4 regions of the Methylobacterium sp. V23 genome follow, and region 1 is predicted to be linked to each of the others. Evidence: predicted binding sites of a transcription regulator. Region 1 holds the regulator's gene; each other region holds the start of a gene.

Region 1 (4,766 bases):
CGTCGACCGGGCGCCGGGCTGATCCTGGACTGGTTCCGCGCGGGCTGGCGCCGGGAGATCGAGCAGCGTCGGCTGTTCCCCTGGCTCGCCGTCGCGTTCGGAGGCGGCATCCTTGTGTACTTTCTCGGGACGCAGGGGACACCGTCGCTCCTGGCGCCCCTCGCAGCCGCAGCGCTGCTCGCCGCGACGACGCCGTTCCTCGTCGCGCGCCCGTTCGGTCTGGCCCTGGTGCTCGCCGCGATGGCCGCGCTCCTCGGCTTCGCCGCCGCCGCGGCGCGGGTCCGCTGGGTCGACGGGCCGATCCTCGCCCGCACCACGATCGGTCCGCTGGTGGGCACCATCGAAGGCTTGGACGAGCGGGAGCAGGGGGCACGCCTGATCATCCGCGTCGAGAGTTTCGGCACTCTCGGCGCCCAGGTCCGCCCGGTCCGGGTGCGCGTGTCCTATCGCAAGGCGAACACCCTGAAGCCGGGCGACCGCATCGCCGCGACCGCACGCCTGCTTCCGCCGCCGGAGGCCGCCCGCCCCGGAGGCTACGACTTCGCCCGGGATGCCTTCTTCCGTGAGATCGGCGCGGTGGGCTCCCTCGTCGGCAAGGTCGCGTTGCGGCCGTCAGCCGAGCCGGCGGACTGGCAGGTTCGCCTCGCTGCGGCCGTGGATGCGGCCCGAAACGCCCTGACGCGCCGTATCACCGACGCCAACGGAGGCCAAGCCGGGGCGGTGGCCGCGGCCCTGGTGACGGGCAAGCGCGGCCTGATCAGCCCGGAGACCAACGACATCCTCCGCGCCGCCGGCATCTACCACGTCGTGTCGATCTCGGGCCTCCACATGGTCCTGGCGGCCGGCGTGGTGTTCTGGCTGGTGCGGGCACTCCTGGCCGTCGTTCCGTTCGCGGCCTTGCACTGGCCGATCAAGAAGATCGCCGCTGCCGTCGCCATGGTGGGCGTCACGGCCTACTGCGTCTTCTCCGGCTGGGACATCGCCGCCGAGCGTTCGCTGATCATGACCCTCGTGATGCTCGGCGCGATCCTGGTCGACCGCCCGGCGCTCAGCATGCGCAACCTGGCCATCGCCGCCCTGATCGCCCTGGCCCGCGAGCCGGACGGCCTCCTCGGCCCGAGCTTCCAGATGTCGTTCGGGGCGGTCGCCGGCCTGATCGCCTGCGCGCCGCTGATCGCGGGACGCGCGCTGCAGCGCGATGGGGCCGGCCCGCTCCCCCGGATCTTCGCCCTGGTGACCACCGCGGTCATCGGCACCCTGGCGACGACCCTCGTGGCCCAGATCGCCACCGCGCCCTTCGCCACCTATCACTTTCAGACGGTGCAGCCCTTCGGGCTGGTGGGCAATGCGCTCACCCTGCCGCTGGTCTCCCTGGCGGTGATGCCGTCGGCGGTTCTCGGGATCCTGGCCTATCCGTTCGCACTGGATCAGCCGGTCTGGTGGGCGATGGGCCTCGCGGTGCGGGGGATGCTCGCCATCTCCACCTGGATTGCGGGCTTCGGACACGCCGTCGTGGTGGTCCCGGCCTTCGGCACGGGCGCCCTCGGCCTTCTGGCAGTGGCCCTGATCGTCCTGACGCTTCCGGCCTCTTCGCTGCGCTGGCTCGGCCTCATCCCGGCAGCGATCGGCCTGGCCTGTGCCGCCGCCCCGGACCGCTACGACATCTACATCGATCGTGAGGGGGCAGGCGCAGCCATCCGCGAGCGCAACGGGCGCCTCGCCACCCTTGGACGGCCGCTCCCCTTCGTGCTGGCGCAATGGCTCAAGGCCGATGGCGACGATCGGAGGGTGCAGGACATCGCGGGGTATCAGGGCTCACGCTGCGATGGCCTGGGTTGTACCCTCACAACGCCGGACGGCCGCGTGCTCGCCTTGATCACCGACAAGCGCGCCCTCGGGGAGGACTGCGCCCGGGCCACGATCTTGATCACCCGGCAATCCGCACCCGCAGGCTGTGCCGCGCCGATCGTCGTCGACCGGGATTTCCTGGGATCGCACGGCGCAACCGCCATCCGCTTCACCTGCGATGGGCCGACCCTCGTCACCGCGAAGCATCCCGGCGACGTCGTGCCATGGCGTGCAACCCCGTCACCGCCGCCGTCGGATCAGACGGGACCACGCCCGCAACCGTCGCCACCGTCGGCGACGGCTCTACCGGCGATCCCCGAGCGCACCGACGATCCGTTGGACCCTGCCGGTGAACAACCGAACGGAGAAATCCTTCAGTAGCGGCGCACGAGGCTGACGAGCCGTCCCTGGATCTGCACCCGATCCGGGCCGAGGACCCGCGTCTCATAGGCCGGGTTCGCCGCTTCCAGGGCGATGGATGAGCCGCGCCGGCGCAGGCGCTTCAGCGTGGCTTCCTCGTCGTCGATGAGCGCCACGATGATGTCGCCCGTATTGGCCGTATCCTGCTTGCGAATCACGACCAGGTCGCCGTCGAGGATGCCGGCATCAACCATCGAATCACCGCGCACTTCCAAGGCGTAATGCTCGCCACCGGCCAGGAAATCGGGTGACATCGTCACCGAATGACTCTGTTCCTGGATGGCCGAGATGGGCGTACCCGCCGCGATCCGACCCATCACCGGGATGGTCACCGCCCGACCGCTCTCGTCGGTGGCTTGCGTGGTCGGCAGGCGGGAGACCGATGCGCCGGCCGGCAGGCCCTTGCCTTTACCGCCTTCGACCACGCTCGGCGTGAAGCGTCGAACCTCGGGGGCCGGTGCGGTGCGCGGGGTACCCGAATTCCCGCCCAGGCTCTCCGGCATCCGGATCACCTCGATCGCCCGCGCCCGGTTGGGCAGCCGGCGCAGAAAGCCGCGCTCCTCGAGGGCCGTGATCAGGCGGTGAATGCCCGACTTCGACTTCAGGTCGAGAGCGTCCTTCATCTCGTCGAACGACGGGGGAACGCCGCTCTCGCGCATCCGGAGCTGGATGAACTGGAGCAGGTCCAGCTGCTTACGCGTCAACATGCAGGGCACTCTTCGTTAGGGCCACGGATCGCGGCGGGTGGCACCAGAAACAAACCACGAACACGTTAAACGTTCCGTAAGTGTTCTGCAAGGGTTCCTGTCTAGAGGCCCCTTGCCCAACGCAATGGCGCGATGGGGATTGTGGAACGCGGTGTTGAGTTCGACAGCAACGCTTCAGGTCAGTCGATTGCCCGCGTCTCCGCGATCGCCTGCGTCTCCGCACATGCCGGCTTCGGCTAGCGCTGCCCGGTGCCTCCTGTCTTGGGCCGATCGCCGGGCCCGTGACCGGCCGTCTCGGTCGGGTCGCGGGGATCGTGCCAGAAGGTATCGAACAGGCGCTGCATCGCGCGGGCGTTCTCCTGTTGTACCTCCAGGCCCGTCTGAAACATCTGCTGCATCAGGTCGAAGGGCGCTTCCGCGGAGGACGTGTCCGGCGCGGCCGGTTCGGGCCGGGACGAGGCCGCGAGCCGCGCTGGGCGCGGCCGGACCTGAGGCGCGGGCGCCGCGGGCTCCGGGGCACTGCCGCCGGATTTCAGGAACACCTGCATCATCTCCGACCAGGCATTGGGCGGGAAGCCGAAAGGGTTCGCCTCCGCGCGCGGCGCCGGCGCTGCGGCGGGCGCCTGGTTGATCATGACGTGGACGATCCCCGCCACCACCATGCCCGCCATGATCGGCAGCATCTGCTTCAGGGCCGGCATCGCGACGCCGCTGACGGCGGCGGCCTGTTGCAGAACCGCCTGGCTCAGGTGGGGCGAGCCGAAGAGTTGCTGGACCAGCATGTCCATCTGCGGCGTGGCGCTCGACGCCTTCGACGCGGCAGGCCCAACGAGGTTGAAGAGATGCGCGAAGCCGGTCGGATCCTGGGCGACGTTCCGCTGCAGCCCCATCGTCAAGGCCGGGAGCAGGGCTTGCATCGCGCGCAGGCTCTGCTCCGGCGACAAGCCGAACTGCCGTCCGAAACCCTGCGCGCTGGCGCCCCCCTGCGCCTGAAGGAGATCGAACACATTGAACATGGCGGCCTCGCGGACGGACAACGGCTTTCCCGGTCATCGACCCGGGCGCGCCCCGCGAAGTCTGTCGCATCCGGTCAGCACTGACCAGCCCGGGCGCCTCACCACGGCCTGATTCCCCGCCGACGGGAGCCTGCATCAACCTGTTTCTCAACCCGGACCTGCGATGCGCTTCCCTTCGCCCCTGATCGAGGCGCGCCTGGTGCGGCGCTACAAGCGCTTTCTCGCCGATCTTCAGCTTGCCGATGGATCCCTGATCACGGCCCATTGTCCCAATCCGGGGGCGATGCTGGGACTTGCCGTGCCGGGCGCGCGCGCCCTGCTGTCCGACGTCCGCAGCCCGACGCGCAAGCTGCCCTTCTCATGGGAATTGGTGGAGGCGGACCTGCCCGGCGGCCGGCAATGGGTCGGGATCAACACGATGCGGCCGAACGCCCTGGTGGCGGAGGCCTTCGCCGCCGGCGGCCTGCCGTCCCTCGCCGGCTACACGAACCTTCGCCCCGAAGTCCGCTACGCCCAGGCCAGCCGCGTCGATTTCCTCGCCACGGGGGAGGGGGTGCCCCCCTGCCATGTCGAGGTGAAGAACTGCCACCTGATGCGCCGGCCCGGCCTTGCGGAATTCCCGGATTGCGTCGCCGCCCGCAGCGCCCGTCACATGATGGACCTCGCGGCCGTCGTCGAGGCCGGGGGACGGGCCATGGTCATCATCGTGGTGCAGATGTGGGCGGATCGCTTCGACGCCGCCCGGGACCTCGATCCCGCCTTCGACCGGGCGCTC
Region 2 (4,766 bases), on a different contig from region 1:
TTGCGCTCGCGGGCGTGCTGGACGACGTCGGCCACGAGGTCGTCGGTCTCGCGCACGAGGCCGTCGAGGTCGGCCTTGCAGGTGGCGGCGCGCACCTCGCGCAGGATGTCGAGGAGCCGGTCGAGGACGATGTCGATGCGCTCGCGGCGCTTGCGGGCGAGGCGCTGGGCGATCCAGGCGACGCCCGATCCGACGGTGCCGCCGAAGAACGCCAGCAGGTAGATGTAGTCCTCGTAGCGCTCGAACACCGTCTGCTGTTCGCGCTCGAAGTAATCCACCGCGCCGGGATGGTTCGGCAGGCGCGCGCTCGTGGCCGCGACGGTGGAATCGAAGTCCGGCGCCTTCATCAGGTTAGCGATGGGTGCCAGGGGCGCCAGCTTGGAGCGCCACTCGAACAGGTGCTGGGTCACCGAGGCGACCGTGAAACGGCTGACGCCGCCGCGGGCCATCAGCCGGTAGGAGGCGCCCACCGTCTTCACTTCCTCGTCCGGGCGCTTGGGACGGCCGCCGAAGGTGCCGGCCGGGATCGTCACGGATTGCAGCTCGGGCATCCGCTGGATGATCGCCCCGCCGTCCGGGACGGAGACGAAGTTGATCTTCTTCTCGGCCGAGGCCGCCTCGACGGCGCGCACCGTCGAGATCGCCGCCTTCGAGGCGGGGGCGGCGATGACCGCCACCGCGTCGACGCGCCCCTCCGCGATGGCGCTGGTGACTTCCTGGGGCGTGAGCGGCACAAGGGCGACCCGGGTCGGGCCGAGGCCACCCTCGGGAACCGGCTCGGAGGCCGGCTGGGCCGAGAAGTCGTAGAAGGCGAGGAGGTTCGTCACGAACGGCATGTCGGCGGCGTGCCGCTCGACCACGCCGAGGCGCTTGCGCGCGAGGTCGGGGAAGTTCTCGATGCCGGCCGCCTCGGGGGCGGCGATCAGCAGCGCCTCGTCGTGCAGGATCGCCAGGGTGAGGCCGTTCTCGGGCAGGAGTACGTCCGGCCGGACCACGGCGAGGTCGGCCTTGTTGTTCTGGAGCGCCTCGGCGCTGTCGCGCACGTCATCGTAGAAGTTCAGCTTGAGGCGGACATCCTCGCGGCCACGGGCCAGGGCCTGGGCGTAGGTCTGCAGCAGGGTCGCCTCGGCGCCGTCCCGGGGGCCGACCGCCACGGTCAGGGTGGTGGGGCGCGACAGGTAGACCAGCATCCCCGCCACCACGGCGAAGCCGAGCGCCAGGAGGACGAGAAGCCACTCGCGTCTCACGAGAAATGCCGGCATGGCAGGAACGAGCCTTTGTCCAGCGTGATCACCATATCTGCGAGACCGACACCCGAAACCCGTCCGGATCGTGAAGAACCGATGACAGCGCGAAACGTTGCGTCCCGCCGCCCCACCGGAGCCGCACCGGATGGCCGGGCCGAGGTCAAACCGCCCCCGCCCGTCACCCCCGCCTATCTCGAGCGGGCGGCCCTGCATTACCTCGAGCGCTACAGCGCCTCCGTGGCAATGCTGCGGCAGACGCTGAAGCGGCGGGTGGACAAGCGCTGCCGCCTGCGCGGCGAGGAGGCGGGCGCCTTCGCGGAGGCGATCGAGGCCACGGTGGCCCGGGCCGTCAGCGCCGGCCTCGTCGACGACGCCCGCTTCACCGCCGGGCGCTTGGCGGCCCTGCGCCGGCGCGGCGCTTCCGCCCGGGCCTTGTCCGCCAAGCTCGCCGCCAAGGGCGTGTCGCGCGAGCAGGTGGCCAGCGCGATGGAGGCGGAGCGGGAGACGGCGGACGCGGATGTCGATCTCGAGGCGGAAGCGGCCCGGGCCTATGCCAAGCGGCGGCGCCTCGGGCCCTGGCGCCGTCCCGGGACCCGCGAGGCCCACCGCGACCGGGACCTCGCCGCCATGGCGCGTGCCGGCTTCCCGTACGGCCTCGGCCGACAAGTGATCGAGGCGGATCTCGACGCCGAAATCGCCGACCCCGAAGCTTAACAGCGGAACCCGCGTCCGCGCTTGAGTTCCACGAAGCGCGCTGCGACATCGCGGCGGCGGAGAAAGCGCGAATTCCCCCGCGAAAACTTGAACGAACCACGAACGAGGCGCATCTCTCTTCGATGGACGAAACGCTCGCGAAGAAGCTGCGCATCCTCGCCGATGCCGCCAAGTACGACGCCTCGTGCTCGTCCTCCGGGGCGCCCAAGCGCACGGCCGGCAAGGGCGAGCTCGGCTCGACCACCGGCGCCGGCATCTGCCATGCCTATACGCCGGACGGGCGCTGCATCTCGCTGCTGAAGATCCTGCTGACGAACTACTGCCTGTTCGACTGCGCCTACTGCGTGAACCGGCGTTCCTCCAACGTGCAGCGCGCAAAGTTCTCCGTCGAGGAGGTCGTCACCCTCACGGTGGAATTCTACAAGCGCAACTACATTGAGGGGCTGTTCCTCTCTTCCGGCATCATCAAGTCGCCGGACCACACCATGGAGTTGCTGACCCGGGTGGCCAAGTCGCTGCGACGCGACCACGGCTTTCGCGGCTACATCCACCTGAAGTCCATCCCGGAAGCGAGCCCCTGGCTGATCGAGGAGGCGGGCCTCTACGCCGACCGACTCTCGATCAACGTCGAGTTGCCCACCGAGGCGAGCCTGGAGCGCTTGGCTCCCGAGAAGGATGGCGCGGTCATCCAGCATGCCATCGCGCAGATCGGCGAACGCATCGTCGAGGCCAAGGCCGAGAAGCGCCGGTTCTCCCCGGCCGGCCAGTCGACGCAGGTCATCGTCGGGGCCGACGCCACCACGGACGAGGCGCTGATCCGGAAGAGCGCGCTCCTGTACGGCTCGTACAACCTCAAGCGGGTCTACTACTCGGCCTTCAGCCCCATTCCCGACGGCTCGACCATCCTGCCGCTGACAGCGCCGCCGCTCCAGCGCGAGCACCGCCTGTACCAGGGCGACTGGCTCCTGCGGTACTACGCGTTCACGCCCGACGACGTGGCCGACGCCACCGAGGACGGGATGCTCTCCCTCGACATCGACCCGAAGCTGGCCTGGGCCCTGAAGCATCGGGCGCGCTTCCCGGTCGACGTGAACGCCGCCGACCGCGAGATGCTGCTGCGGGTGCCGGGCCTCGGCGCCCGGGCGGTGGACAAGATCATCCGGGCCCGCCGGCACACCCGCCTGCGCCTCGACGACGTCGCGCGGCTGACCTCGGCCCTGAAGCGGGCCCGGCCCTTCCTCATCGCCGCCGATTACCACCCGGCGGGCGGGCTCACCGACCGCCTCGACCTGCGGGCGCGCCTCGCCGATCCGCCCAAGCAACTGAGCCTGTTCTAGGATGGCGGGCGCGCACCGATCCGCCCCGCCCTCCCCGGCGGAGGGGGAAGGGTTCGGGCGCGGCGCGCTCGAAGCCGTCGCCCTCTCGCCCGGCGCGGACCTCGACGGATTCCGGGCTGCGGCCCGTCGCCTCGCCGGCCGGGGCATCCCCCCGGAGCGGGTGCTGTGGTCCATCGGCGAGGCGTCCGGGCTGTTTGGGGCGCCGGCGCCTGCGCCCTCCAGCGAGGCTCCCTTGAGCCTGCCGCGGGGGGTGGGTGAGATGGTCGCCCGGGTGGTGCCCCACCGCGATCCCGAGCGCTACGCCCTGCTGTACGACCTGATCTGGCGCATCCTGCAGGGCGAGCGCCGCTTGCTGGAGATCTCCAGCGACCCGCTGGTCCACCGCCTGGAGCGGATGCGCAAGGCCATCGCCCGCGACCTGCACAAGATGCACGCCTTCCTGCGTTTCCGCCGCGTCGCGGGGGATGGGCCCGAGCGCTTCGTCGCCTGGTTCGAGCCGGACCACCACATCCTCGGTGCGGCCGCTCCGTTCTTCGTCGATCGCTTCCGCGGGCTCGACTGGACGATCCTGACGCCGGAGGGTTCCGCCCGCTGGGACCGCGAGACCCTGGCGTTCGGGCCGCCGGGGCGACGCGAGGACGCACCGGCCCAGGATGGCTTCGAGTCCGGCTGGCGCGATTACTACGAGAGCACGTTCAACCCCGCCCGGACGAACCTCGCCGCGATGCGGGCGGAGATGCCGAAGAAGTACTGGCGCAACATGCCCGAGACCGCCGCCATTCCGGGCCTCGTCCGGCAGGCGGCGGCGCGGACCGGCGCCATGATCGAGAGGGAGCCGCAGATGCCGGTCAAGCGCAATCCCGCCCGGGCCGTCGCGGCCATGGCGGATCAGGCCCCGGATTCGCTGGAGGCGCTCAACGCCATCATCCGGCGCTTGGAGCCGCTGGTCCCCGGCGCGACCCAGGCGGTCCTCGGCGAGGGGCCGGTGGGCGCCGCCATCGCCTTCGTGGGCGAGCAGCCGGGTGACCAGGAGGACCGCCAGGGGCGCCCCTTCATCGGCCCCGCCGGGCAACTGCTCTCGCGGGCGATGGCCGAGGCCGGAATCGACCGGGGCGAGGCCTACCTCACCAATGCGGTCAAGCACTTCAAGTTCGAGGAGCGGGGCAAGCGCCGCATCCACCAGAAACCCACCGCCGGCGAGGTCAGCCACTACCGTTGGTGGCTCGACCGGGAGCTCGATTTCGTCGCGCCGAAGCTCGTGGTGGCGCTCGGCGCCACCGCCGTCCTGGCCCTGACGGGCAAGGCCATCCCGATCACCCGGGCCCGGGGGCCGGCGCAGTTCGAGAAGCCCTATGCGGGCTTCATCACCGTGCACCCATCCTACCTGCTGCGCCTGCCGGACGAGGCGAAGGCGGAAGCCTACGCGGCTTTCGTCTCCGACCTGCGCCGGGTCCACGCGCTCGGACAG
Region 3 (4,766 bases), on a different contig from region 1:
GGCGGGTCAGGGACGCGCTGCCGCCGATCGCGCCCTCGGCCGTGCGGGTGAGGTCGGCCGAGACGGGCTGGCCGGCGATTCGACCGACGACCCCCAGGCGCAAGTCCGGGCCGGCGCGCGACAGGCGCAGGCCGAGATCGGCCGGGAGCGGCCCGGGGACCGGTACGGCGCTGCCCGCCAGGGTGAGGAGTGGCGCGAGATCGGGCAGGGCGAGCTGAAGCTCACCGCCTCGCGGCAAGGTCTCGGCGGCGTCGAGGCGGAGCGGCTGGACCGTCGCGATCGCGATGTCGGCGACCGTCCCGCTTAGGCGCAGGGCGAGGCCTCCGGGAGACGCGGGGTCATCGGACGGGGCGGGCACGGCGGCGATGCGCAGGCGACCGGGCCGGCGCAGGGCCGGGACGTCGGTGCGCCCGAACCAGGAGGCCGCGTTCGCCGTCGCGATGGTGAGGTCGAGGGTGTCGATGCGGCCGGCCCGGCTCAGAAGGTCGAGGTCGAGGGTGCCGCCCGCCGCGTTGCCCTTCGCCCCGACCCTCAGCGTGTCGGCCGCGCCCGCATCGCGCTCGATGTTGACCGCGAGGTCGAGGGCCCCGTTCCGCAGGAAGGCCGGGACCTGGCGGGCCTCCGTCACCCAGACTCGGTCGAGGAGCGCGAACAGGGGAGCGGCCACCGCCGCCGAGACCTGCCCGGCGATCCGACCCGTGCCGTCCGGACTGATCCGGCCCGAGAGCTTGGCATTGGCGCCGGCCAGGTCGGTGATGTCGAGGCTGTCGACCACGAGGCTCGGGCCGTCCGACTGGATGCTCGCCGCGATGGTGCCGTTGCCCCCATGCGCGCCGGCAGGCCCGTAGCGCACGTCCCGGGCCTGGAGCGTGATCCCGACATCGTGGCCCCGCAGGTCGGCGAGGGTGCTGCCCAGCACCGGCAGGGCGGCGATGTCGAGGCCCTGCGCGGCGAGCTGCGCGTCGAAGCGCCCCCGCTCCGTGCCCTCGGCCGCGATGTAGCGGGCATTGCCGGTGATGCGAGCCTCGCCGAGCCCGAGGCGCAGAGTGCGCAGGGACACCGTGCCGGCGGCGACCGAGAGGTCCGTCGTCCCCTGCACCGGACGGCCGTCCATCACCGCCACGGCAGGGCCTTCGAGCCCGAGGCGCCGCAGGTAGCGGCCGAACCCATCGGAGGCCGGCGTGTCGAGGGACAGGTGCCCGGTGAAGCGCAGGCCGGACTCGGTGTCGATCTCCCCGCTGGCGCCCAGGACCGCTGCGCCCGGCGCGGTGACGTCGAGCCGGCGCAGCACCACGCCACCGGTGCGGTCGAGGGTGCCGCTGGCGGCGAGGCCCGTCCATTCGTCGAGGCCGAGGGCCAGGCTCTCCACCGCGAGATCGAGATCGACCATGATCGGCAGTCCGAGGCCGTTGCGGCTGCCGGTGCTCGGCACGCCGCGGGCGATCAGCGCCTGCCCGGCCGCCGAGGTCAGGAAGGCGTCGAGGTCGAGGCGACGGGCGGAGAGCGCCAGGGCACCACGCCATTGCTTCAGGTCGAGCTGACCCGTGCCGCCCAGGCGCAGGGCTTGGCCGCCGGGATCGATCTCCAGGGCGACGTCGGTGAATCGGGCCGTCAGGCCGCGCCCCTTGAACTTGCCCGCGAGCGAGAAGGGCAGGTAGGCGCCCGCCGCCTGGACCGGCGGCCCGACGACGATCCGGGCGCTGCCTTCGGCCACCGCCGAGGCCAGGCGCCGGCCGCCCGTTCCCGTGCCGGCGGGGGCGAGGCCGATGCGGGCATCGGCCTCGAAGCGGGGCTGCGTGTCGCCGCCGCCCGCGATCTTCACGCTGACGCCGTCGGGTCCGAGCTCGCCGGTCGAGACCCGGAAGGGAACGCCCCGGCTGATGCCTTCGGCCCGCCAGGGCCCGACGAGGGCCGGCGCCGAGACCTGCAGCGCCTCGGCGTAGAACTGCTCCGTCCGGCCGGTCGCGGGCACCTGGGTCGTCAGCACGAATTGCCGAATCGACAGATCCTCGATGGCGAGGTCGCGCCGCAGGGCCGCCGAGAGCCCGCGCGCGGGCAGCAGCATCGCCTCGCCATCGGTCACGGGGAGCTTGACCTCCGCCCGGCCGACCCGCGTCTCGGTGAAGCGGATCTCGCCCTTCAGCAGCGGCGCCAGGGCGATCTCGGCCTTGATCCACTGCAGGTCGAGCTGGGGCTGGCCGAGGGTGGACTTCTGCGCGGCGCCAGCCCCGGATCCCAGCCGCAGGCGATCGAGCTTGAGGCGCGGCGAGGGCAGGAGCCGGACGCCGATACGGCCCTCGGTCTGAGCGGCGACCCCGAGGGAGCGCGCGATCGTCCGGTCGATCGTGCCGCGATAGCCCTCCCAGGCCACGAAGGGCGGGACGGCGAGCGCCGCGACGAGGAGCAGGATGACGGCGCCCGCCAGCGCGGTCAGGATGTCACGCACCGTCTCTGTTCCGCCTCGTCATCCGGACCGGGTCCCGCTTCGCCGGCGGACATAGCACAGGCAGGGCCGGAGCGCGCCAGGGCCCGCGCCGCCTCCGGCGCTGCGGCTCAGCGACGGCCGGGAACGACGATCGGGGCAGGGGGCGCGCTCGGCCGGAACAGGTCGCTGCGCTGGATCTGCAGGCGCGACTGGTTGGTGTCGAATTGCTGGCGCTGCTCGATGCCCCGGAGTTCGCTGCGGTTGGATAGGCGCTCGTTGGTGGCATTCAGGCTGTCGACGCCCCGCGACGAGACCTGGGCGAGGGCCGGGCTGGCTGCGAGAACGGCGAGGCCGGCGAGAAGGGCGGGGGAGCTACGCATGGCGGCGTCCTTGGCGATGACGGAATGAGATCTGATCTGGTAAGACGACGCATCGTTGGAAAGGCGAGTTCCCAAATCTCAGGCTCCTGCGGCGCTGCGTCGGTGTCAGGCCGAAATCCAGGGGCGCGCCCTCGTCGACGCGCCGCCAACACGGGCATCACCCTCGACGCCGTTCGCGTTTTGGTCCAGGGATGCGGCATGACCCAGCACTCCGACGCGGCCGGCCCCACCGCCTCCGACGCCGCCCCGACCTCCATCGCCGCCCGTGCCATGGCCTCCCTGCGGCCGCAGGGCAGTCCCTACCTCGAAGGGCTGAACGCCGAGCAGCGCCGCGCCGTCGAGGCGACGGACGGGCCGGTGCTCGTGCTGGCCGGGGCCGGCACCGGCAAGACCCGGGTGCTGACGACGCGAATCGCCCACCTGATCGCCACCGGCAAGGCGCGGCCCTTCGACATCCTCTCGGTGACCTTCACCAACAAGGCCGCGCGCGAGATGAAGCACCGCATCGGCGGGCTCATCGGGCCGGCCGGCGAGGGCATGCCCTGGCTCGGCACCTTCCACGCCATCGGCACCAAGATCCTGCGCCGGCACGCGGAGCTGGTGGGCCTGCGCTCCGACTTCACGATCCTCGGCATGGACGACCAGCTTCGGCTGATGAAGCAGGTCATCGTCGACCAGAACATCGACGAGAAGCGCTGGCCGGCGCGGGCCCTGTCCTCGGCCATCGACGGCTGGAAGAACCGAGGCCTGCTGCCCGAGCAGGTGCCGCCCGGCGAGGCCCAGGCCTTCGCCTTCGGCAAGGGCGGCACGCTCTATGCCGCCTATCAGGCCCGGCTCCTGACCCTCAATGCCGCCGATTTCGGCGACCTGCTGCTGCTCTGCCTGAAGCTCTGGCGCGAGAACCCGGACGTGCTGGAGAACTACCAGCAACGCTTCCGCTACATCCTCGTGGACGAGTACCAGGACACCAACGTCGCCCAGTACCTCTGGCTGCGCCTGCTGGCGCAGGGCCACCGCAACGTCGCCTGCGTGGGCGACGACGACCAGTCGATCTACGGCTGGCGCGGCGCCGAGGTCGACAACATCCTGCGCTTCGAGCACGACTTTCCCGGCGCCGTCGTGGTCCGCCTCGAGCGCAACTACCGCTCCACCGGCCACATCCTCAGCGCCGCCTCGGGCCTGATCGCCAAGAACGAGGGCCGCCTCGGCAAGACCCTGCGCACCGAGGACGTCGCCGGCGAGAAGGTGACGGTGTCGGGCGCCTGGGATTCGGAGGAGGAGGCCCGCCAGGTGGCGGAGGCCATCGAGAGTCTCCAGGCCAAGCAGCATGCCCTCTCGGAGATCGCCGTGCTGGTGCGCATCTCGGCCCAGATGCGTGAGATCGAGGACCGCTTCGTCCAGCTCGGCCTGCCCTACCGGGTCATCGGCGGACCGCGCTTCTACGAGCGGGCCGAGATCCGCGACGCACTCGCCTATCTGCGCGTCACGGCCAACCCCTCCGACGACCTCGCCTTCGAGCGGATCTTCAACACGCCCAAGCGGGGCCTCGGCGACGCCACCCTGCAGGCGCTGCACGCCTATGCGCGGGCCGAGCGGGTGCCGCTGCTTCAGGCGGCCCGCCTCGTCGTGGAGACCGACGAGCTGAAGCCCCGCGCCCGGTCCGGCGTCCGCGCCCTGGTCGAGAGCTTTTCACGATGGTCCCGGCTGGTGGGGACGCAGCCGCATTCGGAGGTGGCCCAGACCATCCTGGAGGAATCCGGCTACACCGAGATGTGGCAGAAGGAGAAGTCGGCCGATGCGGCCGGGCGCTTGGAGAACCTCAAGGAATTCGTCCGCTCCATGGAGGAGTTCCCGGACCTCGCCGCCTTCCTCGAGCACGTCTCGCTGGTCATGGAGGCCAGCGAGCAGGAGGGCGCCGACCGGGTCTCGCTGATGACCCTCCACGCCGCCAAGGGCCTGGA
Region 4 (4,766 bases), on a different contig from region 1:
GCGTCGAGCGCCCGGTCCATATGGGCTCCTACGGCATCGGACCGAGCCGCCTCGTGGCGGCGATCATCGAGGCGAGCCACGACGAGGCCGGCATCATCTGGCCTGACGCGGTGGCGCCCTTCGACGTGGCGCTGATCAACCTCAAGACCGGCGATGCCGCCACCGACGCCGCCTGCGGCGAGATCCAGGCCACCCTGGAGGCGGCCGGCCTCAGCGTGCTCTACGACGACCGCGACGAGCGCCCGGGCGCCAAGTTCGCCACGGCCGACCTCATCGGCCTGCCCTGGCAGGTCATCGTCGGCCCCCGCGGCCTGGCCGAGGGCAAGGTCGAGCTGAAGCGCCGGGCCGGCGGCGAGCGCGAGAGCATCGCCCCGATCGATCTGCTCGCCCGCCTGAAGCGGCTCTGAGGCACCCCATGGCGGCGACCCTGACGGACAGGCTTGCGGGCCTACGCGCCCGGTTCCGGCGCGGGAGCACGCCACCCTTCGCCGGGTTCGAGTGGATCATCGCCGGGCGCTACCTGCGGGCCCGGCGCCGGGGCGGCGGCGTCTCCGTGGTGGCGTTCTTCTCGCTCCTCGGCATCGCCCTCGGCGTCGCCACGCTGATCATCGTGCTGTCGGTGATGAACGGCTTCCGCACCGAGCTGCTGTCGAAGATCGTGGGCATCAACGGCCACGTCTTCGTCGCGCCGATCGACAAGCTCTTCACCGACTATGCCGACCTATCCGAGCGCCTGTCGAAGGTCGCCGGGGTCCGGGCGGCGATTCCCCTGGTGGAGGGGCAGGCCTTCGCCTCGTCGCCCTATGGCGGCGCCGGCAGCGGCGTGCTGGTCCGCGGCATCCGGGGCGAGGACCTCGACAAGATCGGCGCCATCGCGAGCAACATCAAGGGCGGCAGCCTGGAGGGTTTCGACGACGGCTCGGGCGTCGCCATCGGCCGGCGCCTGGCCGAATCCCTCGGCGTCCAGGCCGGCGACCAGATCAACCTGCTGACCCCCAAGGGGGCCTCGACGCCGTTCGGCACGGCGCCGCGCACCAAGGGCTACACCATCAAGGCGATCTTCGAGATCGGCATGACCGAGTTCGACTCGACCTTCGTGTTCATGCCGCTCACCGAGTCCCAGGCCTTCTTCAACCGGGACGCCGATGTCAGCCTAATCGAGATCTACCTCGACAATGCCGAGGCGGTGGGCGCGATGCGGCCCGACCTCGAGATGGCAGCCGAGCGCCCGGTGCTCCTCACCGACTGGCGCCAGCGCAACCGAACCTTCTTCGGGGCGCTGGAGGTGGAGCGGAACGTCATGTTCCTGATCCTCAGCCTGATCGTCGTGGTGGCGACCCTGAACATCATCTCGGGGCTGATTCTGCTGGTGCGCGACAAGTCGAGCGACATCGCCATCCTGCGCACCATGGGCGCGACCCCCGGCACCATCATGCGGGTGTTCCTCATCAACGGGGCGCTGATCGGCGTGGTCGGGACCCTGAGCGGCCTGGGGCTGGGCATCCTGATCACAATGAACATCAAGGGGATCCAGCGGGTGCTGTTCCCCTCCGCCTGGGACCCCACGGTGCGCTTCCTGGCCGAGATCCCGGCCGAGATGAATGCCAACGAGATCACCGTGGTGGTCGTCACCTCCATCGCCCTGTCGCTGATCGCGACGCTGTATCCCTCGTGGCGCGCCGCCCGGCTCGATCCGGTGCAGGCCCTGCGCTACGGCTGAGGCCCGAACATCCATGACCACGAAAGCCGAGGCGCCCGGCGCGCAGCCGGTCCCGGCCCTGTTCTTCGCCAAGGTGGAGCGGCGCTACACCCAAGGGGCCGGCGACGGGGCCGGCGCCCTCGAAATCCTGCGCCAGGCGGATTTCGCGATCTGGCCGGGCGAGCTCGTCGCCCTGGTGGCCCCCTCGGGGGCCGGCAAGAGCACCCTGCTGCACCTCGCCGGCCTGCTGGAGCGCCCCGACGGCGGCGAGATCTATATCGGCGGCAGTCCGACGGCCGCGATGGGGGATGCCGAGCGCACCCGCCTGCGGCGCGAGGAGATGGGCTTCGTCTACCAGTTCCACCACCTCCTGCCGGAATTCTCGGCCCTGGAGAACGTGGTGATGCCGCAGCTCATCCGCGGGCTGTCCCAGCGCGAGGCCCGCGAACGGGCGGGCGAGCTCCTGAGCTTCCTCGGCCTGAAGGAGCGCCTCCTGCACCGGCCGGCCGAGCTCTCGGGCGGCGAGCAGCAGCGCGTCGCCATCGCGCGCGCGGTGGCCAACGGCCCGCGCCTGCTGCTCGCCGACGAGCCCACCGGCAACCTCGATCCGCACACCGCCGCCCACGTCTTCGGCATCCTGGTCTCGCTGGTCCGCGCCTCCGGTCTCGCCGCCCTGGTGGCCACCCACAACATGGATCTCGCCGCCCGCATGGACCGGCGCGTGACGATCCGGGACGGGCTGATCGAGCAGCTGCCCTGAGGGCGGGTGGGGGACTCTGCGCGGGCCATCCCCGCACTGGAGGGGCCGACACCTCGCCTGAGCCCTCCCGGCCGATCCGCGACCCCGGGCCGGGCTGATGGAATTTACGCGACGTTAACGACGATCCGTCAGCGCGGAGACTTTTGCTTTACATAGAACAAAACAAGAACAAAACTCGGGGCGTCAACGAAAGGCGATGCCCATGTTCAAGCGGATGATCCTGACGGGTGCGGTCGAGTTCATGGCCTTCGGGCTCCTGGCGATGTCCTTCGCCGCCTGGGCTGTCGCATTGGCGCCCTTGCGATAGCGTTGCGGCGGAGTCACAGGGGGCGCGCGGTCCACAGGGAAACGCGTCTGGGCGCCGGTTTCTCATGGATTGGAAACCACGACTCGGGCTGTTGGTCTCATGGCGCGCATCCTCCAGAATCCCCTGCTCAAAGACCCGGCTTACGTCCACCTCCACGTTCACTCGTCGTTCTCCCTGCTGGAAGGGGCCCTGAAGGTCGGCGACATCGTGAAGGCCGCCCTGGCCGACCGGCAGCCGGCCCTCGCGCTTACCGACACCAACAACCTGTTCGGGGCGCTGGAATTCTCCGAGAAGGCCGCCGGCGCCGGCATCCAGCCGATCCCCGGCCTCCAGCTCACCGTGGCCTTCGAGGCGCCCGATCCGATGGCGCGCGTCGGGCAGGGCCAGGCCGGCTGCGCCAACATCGTCGTGCTGGCGCAGGACGAGACCGGCTACGGCAACCTGCTGCGGCTGGCCAGCCGCGCCTATTTCGACGTCGCCCTGGGCGACGCCCCCCGCGTCAGCGTCGAGGCCCTGGCCGAGTCGAGCGCCGGCCTGATCGCCCTGACGGGCGGCTCCACCGGTCCCCTCGACAGCGCCCTGCGGCAGGGCCGGGCCGAGCTCGCCGCCGGCCGCCTGGCGCAGCTGCGCGGGGCCTTCGGCGAGGACAGACTCTACGTCGAGATCCTGCGCCACGGCCTCGCCGACGAGCGCATGGTCGAGCGGGAATTGCTGCGCCTGGCGGACACGAACGGCCTCTCGGTGGTGGCCGCCAACGAGCCGTTCTTCGCCCGCGAGGGCGACTACGACGCCCACGACGCGCTCCTGGCGATCGCGGATGGCCGCCTCGTCTCGGACGACCGCCGCCGCAAGCTGACCCCCCGGCACGGCTTCAAGACCCGCGCCGAGATGGCCGCGCTCTTCGCCGACCTGCCGGACGCCCTGAGTGCCACCGTCGAGATCGCCATGCGCTGCGCCTATCGCGTGCGCACCCGCAAGCCGATCCTGCCGAATTTCGGCGTCGTCGCCGCCCGCGACGCCACCGCCCCCGCGGACACCCCCGACGTCGCGGCCGCGCCGCCCCTCGACGAGCCGGCGGAGCTGCGTCGGCAGGCCGAGGCCGGCCTCGAACTGCGCCTCGCCCAGCACGGCACCGCGCCCGGGATGTCCGAGCAGGTCTACCGCGACCGCCTCGCCTTCGAGCTCGACGTCATCGTGGGCATGAAGTTTCCCGGCTACTTCCTGATCGTGTCGGACTTCATCAAGTGGGCCAAGGACCACGACATCCCGGTGGGTCCGGGCCGCGGCTCCGGCGCCGGCTCCCTGGTGGCCTGGTCGCTCCTCATCACCGACCTCGACCCGCTCCGCTTCGGCCTTCTGTTCGAGCGCTTCCTGAATCCCGAGCGCGTCTCGATGCCGGATTTCGACATCGACTTCTGCGTCGAGGGCCGCGAGCGCGTGATCCAGTACGTGCAGCAGCGCTACGGCGAGCGTCAGGTGGCGCAGATCATCACCTTCGGCACGCTGCTCGCCCGCGGCGTGCTGCGCGACGTCGGCCGCGTGCTGGAGATGCCCTACGGGCAGGTCGACAAGCTGACCAAGCTCGTGCCGCAGAACCCGGCCAACCCCGTCACCCTGGTCCAGGCCATCGAGGGCGAGCCGAAGCTCCAGCAGGCGATCGAGGAGGAGCCGATCGTCGCCCGCCTCATGGAGATCTCGAAGAAGCTCGAGGGCCTGCACCGGCACGCCTCGACCCACGCCGCCGGCGTCGTCATCGGCGACCGTCCCCTCGAACAGCTGGTGCCGCTCTACCGCGATCCGAAGACCGGGATGCGGGTGACCCAGTTCAACATGAAGTGGGTCGAGGCCGCGGGCCTGGTGAAGTTCGACTTCCTCGGCCTGAAGACGCTGACGCTGCTGCGCTGCTGCACGGACTTCCTGGCCCAGCGCGGCATCATCGTCGATCTCGCCTCCCTGCCCCTCGACGATGCGGCGACCTACGCGCCGATGAAGCGCGGCGA

What was found. The regulator LexA, encoded in region 1, represses DNA repair genes until DNA is damaged. The targets are predictions, from matches to a motif close to TGTTCNNNNTGTGTTCNG.
Region 2: CRT23_RS01345 (putative DNA modification/repair radical SAM protein) is a predicted target of LexA. The motif match lies at 2,049-2,066, and genes of this name have one in related genera.
Region 3: CRT23_RS16220 (UvrD-helicase domain-containing protein) is a predicted target of LexA. The motif match lies at 2,976-2,993, and genes of this name have one in related genera.
Region 4: dnaE (DNA polymerase III subunit alpha) is a predicted target of LexA. The motif match lies at 2,613-2,630, and genes of this name have one in related genera.

The regions. Positions count from the first base shown of each region.
Region 1 is NZ_PDHT01000017.1:23,046-27,811, reverse strand. Features, by position in the region: gene CRT23_RS16645 (ComEC/Rec2 family competence protein) at 1-2,229, shown strand, start outside; gene lexA (transcriptional repressor LexA) at 2,223-2,975, opposite strand; gene CRT23_RS16635 (DUF937 domain-containing protein) at 3,212-3,991, opposite strand; gene sfsA (DNA/RNA nuclease SfsA) at 4,155-4,766, shown strand, end outside.
Region 2 is NZ_PDHT01000001.1:298,384-303,149, reverse strand. Features, by position in the region: gene CRT23_RS01355 (TAXI family TRAP transporter solute-binding subunit) at 1-1,262, opposite strand, end outside; gene CRT23_RS01350 (RecX family transcriptional regulator) at 1,344-1,961, shown strand; gene CRT23_RS01345 (putative DNA modification/repair radical SAM protein) at 2,084-3,298, shown strand; gene CRT23_RS01340 (UdgX family uracil-DNA binding protein) at 3,300-4,766, shown strand, end outside.
Region 3 is NZ_PDHT01000016.1:65,278-70,043, forward strand. Features, by position in the region: gene CRT23_RS16210 (AsmA family protein) at 1-2,446, opposite strand, end outside; gene CRT23_RS16215 (hypothetical protein) at 2,554-2,805, opposite strand; gene CRT23_RS16220 (UvrD-helicase domain-containing protein) at 3,004-4,766, shown strand, end outside.
Region 4 is NZ_PDHT01000001.1:402,879-407,644, forward strand. Features, by position in the region: gene proS (proline--tRNA ligase) at 1-407, shown strand, start outside; gene CRT23_RS01865 (lipoprotein-releasing ABC transporter permease subunit) at 416-1,720, shown strand; gene CRT23_RS01870 (ABC transporter ATP-binding protein) at 1,734-2,459, shown strand; gene dnaE (DNA polymerase III subunit alpha) at 2,866-4,766, shown strand, end outside.